Regions from separate parts of the Alkalibacter saccharofermentans DSM 14828 genome, predicted to be linked through region 2. Evidence: riboswitches for the same ligand, from Rfam matches in the RefSeq annotation. Region 2 holds a riboswitch; each other region holds the start of a gene.
What was found. Region 2 has a riboswitch for thiamine pyrophosphate ahead of thiC (phosphomethylpyrimidine synthase ThiC). Riboswitches for the same ligand answer to the same signal wherever they lie in the genome.
Positions count from the first base shown of each region.

Region 1: it holds a riboswitch for thiamine pyrophosphate, as region 2 does, so the genes downstream of both, thiW (energy coupling factor transporter S component ThiW) here and thiC (phosphomethylpyrimidine synthase ThiC) in region 2, are expected to answer to the same signal.
Region 3: it holds a riboswitch for thiamine pyrophosphate, as region 2 does, so the genes downstream of both, BUB93_RS01385 (TatD family hydrolase) here and thiC (phosphomethylpyrimidine synthase ThiC) in region 2, are expected to answer to the same signal.

Region 1 is NZ_FQTU01000001.1:249,893-255,397, forward strand. It holds gene BUB93_RS01215 (alpha-glucoside-specific PTS transporter subunit IIBC) at 1-346, opposite strand, end outside; gene BUB93_RS01220 (6-phospho-alpha-glucosidase) at 387-1,712, opposite strand; gene BUB93_RS01225 (MurR/RpiR family transcriptional regulator) at 1,832-2,500, opposite strand; gene thiW (energy coupling factor transporter S component ThiW) at 2,569-3,057, opposite strand; TPP riboswitch at 3,114-3,225, opposite strand; gene BUB93_RS01235 (hypothetical protein) at 3,250-3,504, opposite strand; gene BUB93_RS01240 (methyltransferase family protein) at 3,662-4,177, shown strand; gene BUB93_RS01245 (C40 family peptidase) at 4,190-5,505, opposite strand, start outside.
Region 2 is NZ_FQTU01000022.1:1,274-6,778, reverse strand. It holds gene BUB93_RS10830 (UvrB/UvrC motif-containing protein) at 1-151, shown strand, start outside; gene BUB93_RS10825 (protein arginine kinase) at 170-1,189, shown strand; gene BUB93_RS10820 (ATP-dependent Clp protease ATP-binding subunit) at 1,202-3,637, shown strand; TPP riboswitch at 3,680-3,779, shown strand; gene thiC (phosphomethylpyrimidine synthase ThiC) at 3,857-5,158, shown strand; gene thiM (hydroxyethylthiazole kinase) at 5,148-5,505, shown strand, end outside.
Region 3 is NZ_FQTU01000001.1:277,683-283,187, reverse strand. It holds gene BUB93_RS01395 (ABC transporter ATP-binding protein) at 1-466, opposite strand, end outside; gene BUB93_RS01390 (SulP family inorganic anion transporter) at 642-2,330, opposite strand; TPP riboswitch at 2,545-2,645, shown strand; gene BUB93_RS01385 (TatD family hydrolase) at 2,636-3,469, shown strand; gene BUB93_RS01380 (MTH1187 family thiamine-binding protein) at 3,470-3,757, shown strand; gene BUB93_RS01375 (ABC transporter permease) at 3,732-4,499, shown strand; gene BUB93_RS01370 (ABC transporter substrate-binding protein) at 4,500-5,477, shown strand; gene BUB93_RS01365 (ABC transporter ATP-binding protein) at 5,446-5,505, shown strand, end outside.

The sequences.
Region 1 (5,505 bases), on a different contig from region 2:
AGTCTACATTAAAGGTCGGTCCCCATAATTGAAGCAAGGCGCTTATAAAGTAGTTGAATGTCAAATATATTACCAAAGACTCAAGACAAGCTCGTGCTTGTGCCTTTTTAGCCAAAGCTATGGGAAGACCCACCACGAACAATAGTGGAAGCTGTCTGAACACTGTCCAGCCGCCTTCCTCGACGACAAACCAAAATTTATACCACATGCCGTCGGGGTGGGCTATGGGGCCCATTATGTCCTGATTTTTAAACAATATAGTCAACCCTACAGTTATTCCTGCAAAAGCAAACAGGAGAACCGGTACAAACATCGCTGCACCAAACCTTTGAATTTTTTGTTTCATAATTAATCACTCCATCTATAATTAGTGTTTGCCTATTACTCTAATTCAATTCAGGCCAATATTCTTTATTTGCTTCAATTAAATCGTCAAGTATTTTCTTGGCAATTGATGCACTAGGTACCGTTTTGGATAAAGTCATAGCTTGCCACAATTTTTGATAGCTTCCTGTTATCCAGGCATCGACTACCAGCTTTTCTACAGAAACCTGCTGCTCCATCAATCCCTTTTGAAATTGTGGAATTTTCCCCATGCTCAGTTTTTCATAACCTTCACTTCCCACCAGACAAGGGATTTCTACCATGCCGGTTGAATCGAAGTTTTCAATCGCCCCTTCGTTCTCCACTATAAGCAGCATTCTTTCCTTTGTATTAAATGCTATGGCTCTAGCCAAATCTACTATGTAGCTTGCATGTTCATCGGGATGAAAATTGCAGTCCTTTGCAGTCCCTTTGTCTATTATATCCTGTGCTGCTTTAAATACTGTTTTCTCTCTTCCTTCCATGACTTCATTTGCTCTGGAAAACTCTATGTCTGAATGCTCGACGACGTAGTCCTGAAACAGATAATATTTTAGATATGTGTTAGGCAATGTGTCCGGGTCCAAAGCAAATACATCCTTTGCCTTGTGAAATGTGTCATTCCAGCTAGCGTCAACATGCTGGTGGTGACCCATATCGAATGTGTATCCATATTTTGCCACATGCTCTTTGATTTTTGGCATTAAATCATTTCCCTGTTTATCTCTTATGCTATTCCACCAGCCAAAGTGGTTTAGTCCATAATATCTGACATCCATTTCTTTTCTGGAATTCAAGCCTGCAATCCTGGCCATGAGCTCTTCTATACCAACAGGCATATCACATATATTGAGCACTCTTGAATCAGGTCTCAGTCTTCTCGTAGCTTCAGCTACGATTGCTGCCGGGTTGGAGTAGTTAAGCATCCACGCATTTGGTGAATATTTTTCCATAAAATCTATGATTTCGAGTATTCCTCCTATGGATCTCATTCCGTATGCTATTCCCCCAGGTCCACAGGTTTCTTGACCTAATACTTTATATCTTAGTGGAATTTTTTCATCCAATTCACGCATTGCATACTTTCCGACTCTTATATGAGCCATTACGAAGTCGATATCAGTAAAGGCTTCTTCGGGATCTGTAGTATAGCTGAACTTGATTTGCGGTGCCCTTTCCTTTAGAAGTATCTCACAAGCCTTTCCTATTACTTCCTGTCGGTCACCATCATTATCGTAGAATTTTATTTGACGTATCGGGAATTTGTCAAGATTGTCCAGCAACATAATTACTATTCCGGGTGTGAAAGTGCTACCCCCACCTGCTATTGTAATTGAGCTTGATTTCATATAAAACTTCCTTTCGATTTCTAATCTAATTGTTTACCGGTTTGATCAGCGCGCTTGTTATGTGTTTATAGTAATTGTTTACATCCACAATTTCAATACTTTCCACGCATCGTGTTCCTTTAATCCAACAAGTTGAATTGATATGGTGTTATATATATTTTTTCAGTGCTCAAGCTTGCTAGGGTATTGTCTTTAAGTCTTGTTATCGAAATAAAAGGTATCTCCCTTAATTTCAGCTCTCTGGCCATCTTTATGACTTGCTGGGATTCTCCATCCAAAGAAACGATGATGAACAGGTCGTCCTTGGTTAGCTTTTTGGACAGCAGATTGAATTCGGCATTTCCTTCAAGTATATAAATTAGGTCTCCTCCGTTTACAAAAAGCCTTTTGATTTCATTTACAACATTTTTTTGGACAAAACCAGACCCATATCCAATTATCCTTTTGGCTTTGTAAATAAGCCTGCAGACTGATGTAAAATCCTTATCTGCCATCTCCTCAGCGACTCTTTTATAAAGACCTAGCAAAGCTTTTACTTCATCAATTTTTTCTTCTTTTTGATCGCCTGCTTCCATTTTTAAAATTGCTTTTAATTCACTGTAACCGTCTAAGGATATCTTCTTTGCAAAACGAAGTATCGTTGTTCTCGATACACAGCAATGATCTGCCATTTCATAGATAGACATGGTCTTGCATTTTTCTTTATTGTTATATATGAACTGCCAGACCTGAAGATCTGTTTGATTTAATTGCTGCCGGTATTCGTTAACAAGTTCTTCAAGCTTCATGTTGCACCACCGCTTCCAAATGAATTTGCTCATACCTTATTATACTACATTTTTTCAGCGTTAGCGCTTCACATTTTGATAAGTTGAAACACCTTAGTTCTCTCCAAAGCTTTTATAATCAATACTGAAATTGTGCTTCCTGCAATCGAGCTTACTCCAAAGGGAATCACAAATGCGAACAGGGCTACCTCCCTGCCCATTAATAATGCGGCTACAGGGTAGGAAGCAAGCGCTCCGAATAAACCGGTCCCAACAACTTCACCTAAAAATGCGTGGGTCATCTTTCTGCTTTTCATGTACAAAACACCACACATCATAGCTCCTATCATGCTCCCCGGGAAGGCAAGAAGGCTCCCGGTACCCATTGAAATGCGAATCAGAGATGTTGCAAATGCAACCCCCACTCCATATACGGGTCCCAGTATTACTCCAGATAAAACATTGACCATATGCTGTATGGGAAAGCACTTTGCGGCTCCCACAGGAATAAAGAATCCGGACAATGATACAGCTAGTGCAACAAAAAGACCTGCTAATGATAATTTTTTGATGTTCATTTAAATCCTCCTTAAATTTAATATATAAAAAGAGACCTGCGCAAAGCAGATCTCAATAAACAGCAAGCTATGAGTCCCACGTTGGCATTATCCAAATCAGGTTTTTAGGGTCGAGACAGCATTTAGTCTCCTCTCAGCCTGCATGCGCAAGCTCCCCATTATGTATGATTAAAAGTTTTGTTACTAATCTAGTCAGTATATGTCATCTGAATAATCGGATCTGTTTTTGCATTCCTCAGTGAGAATCCCAAGATATTTTGCAAGCAGAGGCGCATACGACAGAGCAAAAACAGTACTTGCACAGGCCATCACCTTTTTTCTCTGGGACTGAGGCACTGCCATTCCCATAAGGACTCCCATGGAGCATAACGAAAGCTTTAAAAGCCCTATATCTACAACAGTCATCTGATCTTTGTACTTTTGAGCATATTTCAGCATACCTTTCACTATAGACTACCTCCTCTGATTTTCTTTCAAGTCAGCAATACTACTTACAGGTTAAATTCATTATAACAAATTAACCATTTACATACAATGGCAAACATCAGTTTCTTTTCTTCTGGTAGGGGTACTAATTATTTAAATAATAAAGAGGGTGATAAACATGAAAAATTTAAAAAAGCATATCATATCATTTCTCTTGCCTATAGTCGTATGCATCGCAGTTCCCTTGGTTATTATTTTCTTTGAAATAAGTGCTGTGGGCGATTCTCTTTTCAACCAAAACAAAGCAGTTCTATTATTGGGTATTATACTGCTTTTAGTCAGCTGCATTTGTTTTTTTATTATCGTTAAGTTTTTTATTTCCGTTAGCAGAAGCACGATTATGCCTTGGAATCCTTCTCAAAGACTTATTATGACAGGACCATATGCCTATGTTAGAAATCCGATGATATTAAGCGTAATCACGGTATTGCTGGGATATTCTCTTGTTTTCGCTTCAATGAGGATATTTGCCTTCTGCTTTGTATTTTTCATAGTCAACAACTTATATTTCTCTTTATTTGAAGAGCCTGATCTCTTAAAGCGTTTCGGCAAAGATTACGACCATTATAAAAAAAATGTTCCCAGGTGGATTCCAAGAGCAAAGCCTTGGAATCCACCTGGGAACAATGATTAATAGCTATTAAATTCAGTAGGCTCTTCTTCCACTGATGTATTTTGCTCTCCAATACGCTGTATTAATAGACGTTATCTCAACTCTTCTTCCTGGCCTGGGTGAGTGAATCATGTTGCCGTTTCCTACGTAAATACCCACATGACCTGAAAAAACAACTAAATCTCCGGGCATCAAATCGCTTTTCGCAACGAATCCTCCGACGCTTCTCTGCCCTCCGCTGGTTCTAGGGAGACCTATTCCCAATTGTCTGAATACATACTGTGTGAAACCGGAACAATCGAAACCAGCTGGCGTCGACCCTCCACTTCTATATGGAGTTCCCAGGTACTGTCTTGCAGTTGCTACTATTGAAGAACCCAGGTTAGACTTGTATGATGAAGCTGAAGTTGATCTCGAAGCAGTTACCACTGGTCTTGATTTGGTGCCTTCAAGCACTATCTTGGCAATTGGTTCCGCGATTACCTTTTCATTTATAACCTTTGATTTTTCCGCTACTCCATTTACGTATAAAACTTCTTTTGTTACTTCCTTTTCGCCGTTCTTGCCTTCCTGCTCTACCTTCGTTTGTCCGATAAATAAAGAAGAATCCTTTTTCTTCTCGGTAGCATATGATATTTTTTCACTAACAGTCTCTTTCACCATCGCTGATACGTCAAGAAATGGTTTTTCAACGCTTAAATTTATAGTGTCTCCCGGCATCAACTCTTCAAGGTTTTTATCAGGATTTGCTTCCTCCAAGGTTCTCAAGCCAGTTCCGTAAGACCTGGAAATTGTCCAAGCTGAGTCACCTTGAGCCACTTTGTATGTCTGAATTTCTTCTGTATTTATATTCACTCTTTCAAGTGCGTCAACTTCATCAAGTATCAAATCCGCTTGAACATTTTTTAATATTACTTCTACATCTTGCTCAAAGGCTATATCTAGAATCTCGATATTATTCGATGACCCGGCAAGACTTTCAACATATGGTTTTTTCATTTGTTCCAAAATTTCATTAGCTTCCTCAACAGTCGCTAGAATAAGCTTTTCTTCTCCGTCAACCATAATTACTGCCGCTTCTTGGAATACCTGAATATTTTCTTGCAATGCATTAGTTAAGCTGTCAATTTCCAAAGTCGAGCTTTTATCCACTCTCACTTTTTCGAAGGTTATTTCCTTTTCATAAAAAAAGTCTTCACCGTACTGATCTATAAGCTGTTTTTCAATTTCAGCCAATGCATCTTCAACCATCATTTGCTCTGATACATAACCTAGGTTCTGACCATTGAAGTACAACTGATAAGAAAAGCTGTTTTGGTAGGTCAATACTCCTATAGCTATAGTCGCAG
Region 2 (5,505 bases):
CAACGGGGGAGAGGATATCAGAAAGAAGCGTGAAATCGACGAACTCAACCAAAAACTCAAGGCGGCGGTAGAAAAGGAAGAGTACGAGCAAGCTGCGGTGTACAGGGACATGATTAAAGAACTTACAAAGGAAATAGAAAAGAAGGGTTGAAACTGGGAGGCTTTTAATATGGGTTCGTGGAAATACGAAGACAAGGAAAGAGACATAGTAATCAGCAGCAGGATAAGACTGGCAAGAAATATTAAAGGCATGCCTTTTCCGATTCTGTTGCCGGAGCACAAAGCCCGGCTGCTTGTGGATTTGATTTTCAACTGTCTGGAAAAGGACGAGTCTCTCGGAACGGAATTTACGAAAATCGAAGTCGGAAGGGTAGGCAATAACGAAAGAAGAGTGCTTGTAGAAAAGCATCTTACCAGTCCTGAGCTTGGCAGCAATAAATGTGCGGCTGTATTCATAAATAAAAATGAAGATATCAGCATAATGGCAAATGAAGAGGACCATGTGAGGATACAGTGCATACAGGAAGGCTTTCAGCTCCATAAGACATACGAAATGGCAAACGCGGTAGATGATGTGCTTGAAAAGTGCGTCGATTTCGCATACCATGAAAAATACGGTTATCTAACCGCTTGTCCTACCAATGTAGGCACAGGGATGAGGGCTTCAGTGATGCTGCACCTGCCCTCATTGACACTTAATAATCAGATAAATACCATGATAGTCACATTGGCTAAATTCGGTTTGACCATAAGGGGCATTTACGGTGAGGGAACCCAGGCATTGGGAGACTTATACCAAATATCAAATCAAAATACCCTGGGCATGACGGAGCGGGAGCTTATAGAAAACCTTCACGATGTGGCCAGGGAGATAATAAAAAAGGAAAGGGAACACAGATACGAGATATTAAACACCAACAGGATTTATCTGGAGGACAAAATATACCGGGCATTTGGCGTACTGTCAAACGCAAGGTCCATAAATGCAGAAGAGAGCATGAAGCTATTGTCTCTAGTCAGATTGGGCTCCGACTTGGAGCTTATAGATCAGGACATCGGAACTATAAACGACTTGATGGTAAACATTCAGCCAGGGATACTATCGGGGATTTACGGAGGAGATTTGACTGAAATCGACAGGGACAGGATAAGGGCTGAACATATCAGAAAATTCTTAAAATCTGAATAGGAGGAACAATCAATGGCTATATTTGGAAGATTCACGGAGAGAGCTCAAAAGGTTTTGATGCTTTCTCAGGAAGAAGCAAAGAAATTAAACCATAATTACATAGGAAGCGAGCACCTGCTCTTGGGGCTGATCAAAGAAGGAGAGGGGATCGCGGCCTTGGCGCTAAAAAACCTGGGTGTTGCCTTTGATAAAGCGGCAAAGCAAGTTGAGACCCTTTTGGGTAGAGGAGAAGATCCAGTCAACGACATCATCGGATATACTCCAAGAACAAAAAAAATACTGGAGCTCAGCTTGATGGAAGCAAGAGCTCTTAATCAAAGCTATATAGGGACTGAACATATACTTCTAGGTCTTACCAGAGAGGGAGAAGGCGTAGGTGCCAAGATCCTAAGCGACCTTGGATTAGATTTTGAAAAAATAAGGGAAGAAATAATTAAGCTCATGAACTCTTCCCCTACACAGAATCAAAAGGCGCAGCAGCCTAAGAATGCCAATACCAAAAATCTGGACAAATTCGGACGAGATCTCACTCAGATGGCGGACGAAGGACAACTTGACCCTGTAATCGGAAGGGATCCGGAAATTCAGCGTGTGATACAGATCTTAAGCAGACGAACAAAAAATAATCCCTGCTTGATAGGTGAACCTGGTGTAGGAAAGACTGCAATTGCAGAGGGACTTGCTCAGAAGATCACATCAGGGAATGTGCCTGAAAACCTGAGAGACAAAAGGGTAGTCTCCCTTGATCTATCTTCAATGGTTGCCGGAGCCAAATATAGGGGAGAATTTGAGGATAGGCTCAAAAATACCATGGAGGAGATAAAACAGGCTGGTAACATAATTTTGTTTATCGATGAGATGCATACAATAATAGGCGCAGGAGCCGCTGAAGGGGCCATAGATGCCTCGAACATACTAAAACCAGCACTAGCCAGGGGGCAGCTTCAAGCTATTGGTGCTACCACGCTGGACGAATATAGAAAGTACGTAGAAAAGGACTCTGCGTTGGAAAGAAGATTTCAGCCTGTAGAGATTGGAGAGCCTTCAAAGGAAGAAGCTTATGAGATACTAAAAGGATTGAGGGACAGATACGAAGCCCACCACAAAGTCACAATAACTGACGAGGCGCTAAAGGCTGCGGTAGAGCTTTCCCACAGGTACATAAACGACAGGTATCTTCCGGATAAGGCCATCGACCTTATAGACGAAGCCGCATCTAAAATAAGACTTAACATGCTTACGGCACCTCCGGAAATTAAAGATCTGGAGGCAAAAATAGAGAAGTACGAGCAGGAAAAAGAAGAAGCGGTGGCTTCTCAGGATTACGAGAAAGCTGCTGAGATAAGGGACTTTGAGAACAAGGCTAAAGAAAAGCTTGTTGAAATCAAAAAGACCTGGAGGCAAAAGAGCAACACCGGAACAGGGGGAGAAGTTGGAGCTGAAGAGATTGCCCAAATAGTTTCCAGCTGGTCCGGGGTTCCCGTTAAGAAACTGGCCCAGGAAGAATCCGAGAAGCTCCTCCATATGGAAGAGGAGCTGCACAAAAGGGTCATAGGACAGGATGAGGCGGTTAAAGCCGTATCTAGGGCGATAAGGCGTGCTAGAGTCGGTCTTAAGGACCCCAAAAGACCTATAGGCTCGTTCATATTTCTAGGCCCCACAGGTGTGGGGAAAACGGAACTTAGCAAGGCGCTTGCAGAAATCATGTTCGGGGATGAGGACTCAATGATCAGAGTGGACATGAGCGAGTACATGGAAAAACATTCTGTTTCCCGGCTTATTGGGTCTCCACCGGGATATGTGGGTTACGATGAAGGAGGACAACTGACAGAAAAAGTAAGGAGAAAGCCGTATTCAGTGATTCTTCTGGATGAAATCGAAAAGGCTCATCCGGATGTTTTCAACATACTGCTTCAGATTCTGGAAGACGGAAGGTTGACGGATGGAAAGGGAAGGACTGTAGATTTTAAGAATACAGTAGTGATAATGACATCCAACGTAGGAGCCCACACGATTAAAAAGGGCAAGACGCTGGGCTTCTCAGCGGGAGAAAACCTGCAGCAGGATGAATACGACAAAATGAAGGGCAATGTGATGGAAGAGCTTCGAAGAAGCTTCAGGCCAGAGTTCTTAAACCGTATAGACGAGGTCATAGTGTTCCACCAGCTGGATGACAAACACTTAGGTGAGATAATTGACATACTCCTTGTTCAGCTCGCAAATAGGCTTAAAGATCTTGAGATAGACATTGAATTCAGTGAGGATGCGAAAAGATACCTGGCAGAAAGAGGCGCAAATCTTGAATATGGCGCACGACCTCTAAGAAGAACGATTCAAAAAGAAGTTGAGGACAAGCTTTCTGAAGAGCTCCTAAAAGGCAATGTACACAAAGGGGGAGCCATCAAAGTAAGCATATCCGATGATGAGCTGATATTTGAAAATAATTAATAGCATTTGACATTTGGCAACAGAATCTATACAATCTAAGTAAATAAATATCCGGGGAGCTGAAAAGCTGAGAGGAAACTTGATTTCGACCCGATAACCTGATACGGATAATGCCGTCGTAGGGAGATAACATTAGGATTTTACAGACTAAGACTCTTTCCGTATCAGCGGAGGGAGTCTTTTTTTCTTTGTTTGACCACCGGTACAAGGAGGAAGCAAATGGAATTTACTACACAGATGGACGCTGCAAGAAAGGGAATAATAACCAAGCAAATCAAGAAAGTGGCCCTTGAGGAGGGAATGCATGTTGAAGAGCTCATGGACCTTGTAGCCAAGGGACAGGTAGCAATACCGGCAAATAAAAAACACCTTAGCCTTTCCCCCAAGGGAATAGGAAACAAACTGAAGACCAAGATTAATGTAAATCTAGGCGTTTCCAAGGATTGCGAGGATTATGATCTGGAGATGAGCAAGGTAAACAAAGCTGTAGAGCTTGGAGCGGATGCGATAATGGATTTGAGCTCTGCAGGAGAAAGAGGGGCGCTCAGGCATAGGCTGATAAAGGAATGCCCGGCAGCTATAGGCACTGTGCCGGTATACGATGCAATAATACACTACGACAAGCCCCTGGATCAGATCACTGGTGAGGAATTCATCGACGTTGTGCGACTTCATGCCAAAGATGGAGTTGATTTCATGACCATGCATTGCGGTCTTACAAGGGAAAGCTCCAAGCATGTAAAGCGTGGAGAAAGGCTGACTAACATCGTATCAAGGGGAGGCTCTTTGATATTTTCCTGGATGGAGATGACAGGGAAAGAGAATCCTTTTTATGAATTTTACGATGAGATACTGGATATCTGCAGAGAGCACGATGTAACCATGAGTTTGGGGGATGCCTGCAGGCCCGGGTGCATCGAAGATGCTTCCGACGTAAGCCAAATAGAAGAGCTTGTGATACTGGGAGATCTAACCAGGAGAGCTTGGGAAAAGGACGTGCAGGTGATAATCGAGGGTCCGGGACACATGCCTATCGATCAGATAGAAGCGAATATGAAGATACAGCAAACGATATGCAAAGGCGCTCCATTTTACGTTTTGGGCCCTCTTGTTACTGATGTGGCGCCTGGCTATGACCACATAACTTCAGCTATAGGCGGGGCTATAGCGGCTACATATGGGGCTTCATTCTTGTGCTATGTAACCCCTGCAGAGCATTTGAGGTTGCCGGATCTAGATGATATGAAAGAGGGAATAATAGCTTCAAAGATTGCAGCCCACGCTGCGGATATAGCCAAGGGGATAAAAGGTGCGTCTGATTGGGATAAAAAGATGAGCCAAGCCAGAAAGGATTTGGATTGGGAAGGTATGTTCAAGCTATCCATTGATGAAGAAAAGGCTAGAAGATACAGAGAAGAGTCCATGCCTGAGAACGAGGACACCTGCACTATGTGTGGGAAATTCTGTGCTGTTAGAAACATGAACAAAACTTTAAATGGAGAATACGTGGATGTCATATAACTCTGATTACATCGAAAGAATACGTAGAGCTAACCCGATAGTCCATAACATAACGAATTACGTCACAGTCAATGACTGTGCCAACATATTGTTGGCGATAGGAGCATCACCCATAATGGCTGATGATGAGGAGGAAGTGGAAGAGATCGCCGGCATTTCAAAAGCTTTGGTGATTAACATAGGCACTTTGAACCAAAGAACGATGGGCTCGATGGTGAAAGCCGGGAAAAAGGCCAATAATTCAGGGATACCTGTTATTTTGGATCCGGTAGGATGCGGAGCCTCGAATATGAGGACGAAGATGACTCTAAAACTTCTTGAAGAGGTGAAAATTTCAGTGATGAGAG
Region 3 (5,505 bases), on a different contig from region 2:
CATCCAAGAACCACAATTCCGGATTATTGAGCATGCTTCTTACGAATGTAAGTCGGTGCTTCATTCCTTTTGAAAATTCACCTGCTTTTTTGTTTGCCACATGATCTAAACCAGCTATCTCTAATAGCTTCATTGGGTCTTCAGTTTTTACATCAAAGAGTTTTTGATAGAATTTTAAGTTTTCCAAAGCTGTCAGTTTGCCGTAAACATTGGACTGCTCAAAAGAGACGCCTATTTTATTGAACATGCTTCTCTGGGGTTTGTGCATGTCACAACCTGCTACCGTCGCTTCACCCTTTTGCAAGGGAAGAAGACCGGTCAAGATGCCCTGGGTAGTTGACTTGCCTGCACCGGATGGGCCTAAAAAACCGAACACTTCGCCTTTTTCAACTTCGAAACTAACGTCCTTTACCGCATAGGCGTCGTTTTTTTCATAGGAATGGTATAGATTTTTAACGCTTATCATAGAAATTCCTCCTCAGAATTTAATGTGTCCAACTGGTCATGTGACTTGTTAGTCATATTATATTCCTCACGCTTTTTATTGTCAATAGCATATTATCCATATGCGTATTTCTACTGGAATAAATGAAATTAAAAATCACCTTGAACTTATTTGAAGGTGATTTAAGTAGTTTGTTTTATAAATTTGAAACTTTCAATGCAGCCGATTTGACAGCATCTTTTACATCATCAAAGAAATTGTATTCACCTACATCATCGATATAGCCTGAAACCCTTAAAATCTTAAGGGGCTGTTCATTGACTCCGCAATAATATAAGGCGGTCTTTTCCTTAACGCATCTTTTGTGTATTCTTTTAAGTGCATCCAGAGCAGTGGCATCCATATTAGGGACGTTATTCATTTTAAGTATTAAAAATTCAGTATGGGTCTTCAATTCGTTTAAGATATCCAAGAAGGTGTTTGCGGCGCCAAAAAACAAAGGACCGTTGATGTCGTAGACCAATATTTTAGATCCTAGATAATCGTGGGAAGTACTATCCGTTTCCATATTTTCGTCGTGTTCATCGTCAAGTATATTTTTATACATCAATGCCGTATTTGCTACTTGGGTACTGTCGGCCATTCTTCTGATAAACAGAAACATAGCAGCAAGCATGCCAATTTGGATAGCTATTATAAGGTCGAAAACCACAGTTAAGATAAAAGTGAGAAGCAAAACGGTCACGTCGCTTTTAGTAGAACGCAAAAGCCCTTTGAATGAGCGCCACTCGCTCATGTTGTAAGCAACTACTAAAAGTATCGCACCCAGAGAAGTCATAGGTATAAGTTTTGCTAAAGGCATGAAAATCTGCATTATAAGAAGCAAAAAAAGAGCGTGGACTATTCCGGCGATAGGAGTCCTGCCGCCATTTTTCACATTTGCTGCAGTTCGGGCTATAGCTCCCGTTGCCGGTATGCCACCAAAAACGGCCGAGCCGATATTTGCGATTCCCTGGGCTATCAACTCTGTATTTGATCTGTGTTTCTTGCCGATCATTCCATCTGCCACCACAGCTGAGAGCAGGGACTCGATGCTGGCAAGAAATGCAATGGTCAGGGCAGGGGGGATCAAGTTTCTAATGATTGGTATAGAGATTTCAATGGCTGTAAGATCAATAAGTGTTATCTTGCTTGAAATTTCTCCGAAATGATCTCCGATTGTTAAGACGGGAAGATTGAATGCGGCAACGATACCTGTAGAGATTACAAGAGCTATCAAGGATCCGGGAATAGTCTTGTTTATTTTTGGCCATAAAACTATTATCAACAGGGACAAGAGTCCGACGGATACTGTAGGTAGGCTTAAGGTATGTATATTGGATATATAGGAGTGCCACTTTTCAAAGAATTCAGAAGGGACGTTGACAATTTCAAGACCTAAAAAATCCTTTACTTGGGTAGAAAATAAAACTACAGCGATTCCCGATGTAAAACCTGTAGTGATAGGGTAGGGGATATATCTGATTATGCTTCCAAACTGCATAAGTCCGAAGAGAATCATGAAAACACCTGCCATAATTGTAGCAATAGTAAGCCCCTCGATGCCGAACTGAGCAATGACGCCGTAAACTATAATGACAAATGCCCCTGTAGGGCCGCCGATCTGCACACGGCTGCCGCCTAAAAAAGATATCAAAAATCCTGCTATAACAGCAGTTATCAAACCTTTTTCAGGTTCTACGCCTGAAGCGATCCCTAGTGCTATGGATAAAGGCAGAGCAATAATTGCCACTATTATGCCTGAAACGATATCCTTTGTTATTTGGTTTTTATTTAGGGAGGGGTTTTTAGTGCTTATTAAAGTGAAAAGCTTTGGACGGAACATTAAAACATCTCCTTGTGGAATTAATTTGAAGGCTCGTGCTTAAAAACAATGCTTTGCATGCAATATGCGCGATATCATTCTAGACTTTAATCGCAGACATGTCAATATGATGTGTAAATATACAAAAATAAACACAGATTTAAGAGATTAGTTAATAAGAGTGGGTGCTTGTATAAAGGATTATCATGTGATATACTGACTCTAACACAATAATGAAATGTGCTGGGGGTGCCTAAAAGGCTGAGAAAAGTTGAACTTTAACCCTTTGAACCTGATGCGGTTAAAACTGCCGGAGGAAAGCTTTAATGGACGTTCGCCCAAGCACTGTAATTTTACAGTGCTTTTTTATATTGGAGCAGCCAGATATTGGAGGAACAATGTATATAGATGCCCATACTCATTTGGAGCAATTTGAAGACAACCTTCATGTCGCCCTTGAGATAATAAAAAAGGAAGAAATACTGACTTTGGCATGTTCAATGGACGCTGAGTCCTATGAGTTTTCAAAGGCTGTTTCTAAAGATTGGGATCTTGTGATACCTGCTTTTGGAATTCATCCATGGAAAGCATCTGCGAACTTAAATGTTTTAGAAGACCATGATCCGCTGATTCGCGAGGCAGCCTGTATAGGAGAAATAGGACTAGATTTTTACTGGGATAAAAATAAAGAAAATTATCCTGCTCAGTACAAGGTTTTCGAATATATGCTCGACAGGTGCAAAAAATATGGCAAAGTGTCGAACATTCATACCAAGGGGGCCGAAAAAGAGGTTCTATCATCGATTAAGTCCTTTGATATCAAACCGCCTATCATTCACTGGTATAGCGGACCTAGAGATATTTTGACAAAGCTGATCGATTTTGGATGTTTATTTACGATTAGCGTGGATTCCGGAATTTCGCCAGCAGCTGGAGAACTTATTGAGTATGTGCCCTTAAAGCAAATCTTGACGGAAACAGATGGTCCCGGATCATTGCTATGGGTAAATGGGAAGTGCGGATATCCAAATGAAGTAAAAAACATAGTAAAAGAAATAGCGGAAATCAAAAAAATCGATGTGGCTGAAATGACAGAAATTATAGAGGGAAACTTTTACGAAAAGTTAAACGTTGGTTTCAAAGAAAGGGAAGATGTCTAAATGAAAACAGTAAATGTTAGTCTTCAAGTATTGCCTGGCGTACCTGAATGTGAAATATACGATGTGGTAGACAAGGCTATAGAGTATATACAATCAACAGGCGTCAAACATATCGTTGGTCCCATGGAAACGACCATGGAGGGAGAATACGATCAGCTCATGGACATAGTTAAAAGATGTCAGGAAATTGTTTTTGAAAATGGAGCTGAAAGGGTGGTGTCCGTAATTAAAATAGATGCCAAAAAAGACGGGGTCACAATGGATGAAAAAATATATAAATACAGATAAGCTTTACCCGATAGCCGGGATAGCGTTGGCACTTGTGTTATGGCAGATTATCGTACAGGTCAGAAATGTCCCGGGTTATATTCTGCCCTCCCCTACGAGAATAGCTTCCGCCCTTGTCAGAGATTTTGAACTTATCAGATATCACTCGGCAAGAACCCTTTACGCATCTTTTGTAGGTTTTGGATTTTCCATAGTGTTGGCTTTCATATTAGCGATAATAATGGATAGCTTTGAAATAATAAAAAAGGCGTTATATCCTTTATTGGTAATTTCTCAAACGGTTCCGATAATAGCAATTGCGCCTCTACTGATCATTTGGTTCGGGTTCGGCACGCTTCCTAAAATAATTATAGTGGTTATAGTATGCTTCTTTCCAATTGTAATCAGCCTGGTTCATGGAATGGAAAGCATAGATGAGGATTATCTAAGGTTGTTCAAGACAATGAAGGCTACAAAGTTGCAGGTATTCTATCACTTGAAGCTTCCTTTTGCGTTGGTACACTTTTTTTCCGGACTCAAAATTGCCGCTACATATATGATAATGTCTGCAGTCATTGGAGAATGGCTAGGGGGAGATCGGGGTATAGGGGTATACATGTTAAGGGCAAAAAATGCTTATGCCCTGGACAGGGTGTTTGCATCGATATTAATAATTGTAATTATGAGTATTTTAATAATATATGCTATAGAAATATTAGGGAATAGAGTTTTGCATTGGCAAACAGAAAGGGATGAGGATTAAATGAAAAAATTATTGATGGGTTTAACTCTAACATTGGCATTGGCATTGGCATTGGCAGGTTGCGGGGGAGAAACCGAAGAAAAGACTACGGTTATACTGGATTGGACTCCTAATACGAACCATACAGGGCTTTATGTAGCTTTGGAGAACGGATATTTTGAGGATGAAGGCTTGGATGTAGAAATCATTCAACCAATGGAAGGTTCCTCCACCACCCTTGTAGCCACAGGGCAAGGAGATTTTGGAGTGACATATCAAGAGGATGTCACCTATGCGCTTACCAGTGAAGATCCATTGCCGGTTACTGCGATTGCTACCATAATCCAAAACAACACTTCAGGCTTTGCATCAAGAAAAACGGCTAATATCGAGACAGTAATGGATTTTGAAGGAAAAGTTTACGGAGGATGGGGGTCTCCATCTGAAGAAGCTATTTTAAATGCCATCATGACAAACGCTGGAGCTGAATATGAAACATTAACAAACACAAATATAGGAACAGACGATTTTTTTGCAGCAACAGAAAAAGAAATAGATTTAGTGTGGATTTTTGAAGGTTGGACTGGCATAGAGGCTAGGCTTAGAGGCATAGAACTGAACTATATGCCTATAAAAGATTTAGATGATGCATTAAATTACTACACGCCGATTTTGGTTGCAAACAACGATACTATTAAAAACAACCCGGAAAAAGTGGAAGCTTTTTTAAGAGCTGTGGAAAAGGGATATCTGTATTCTGTCGAAAACCCTGAAGAAGCTGCTGCAATCTTGCTTAAATATGCTCCGGAACTTGAAGAAGAATTAGTGGTAGAAAGCCAAAAGTTTCTTGCTGATCAGTACATGATGGGAGCAGATCAGTGGGGAGTCATGAAAGCGGAGGTTTGGAAAGATTATGCTGATTTCTTGATGGACAATGGTCTTTTGGAGAAGGAGTTGGATGTGGATAATGCCTTTACGAATGAATTCCTCCCAAAGTGACAGTGATACTGTAATAAGTCTAAAACAC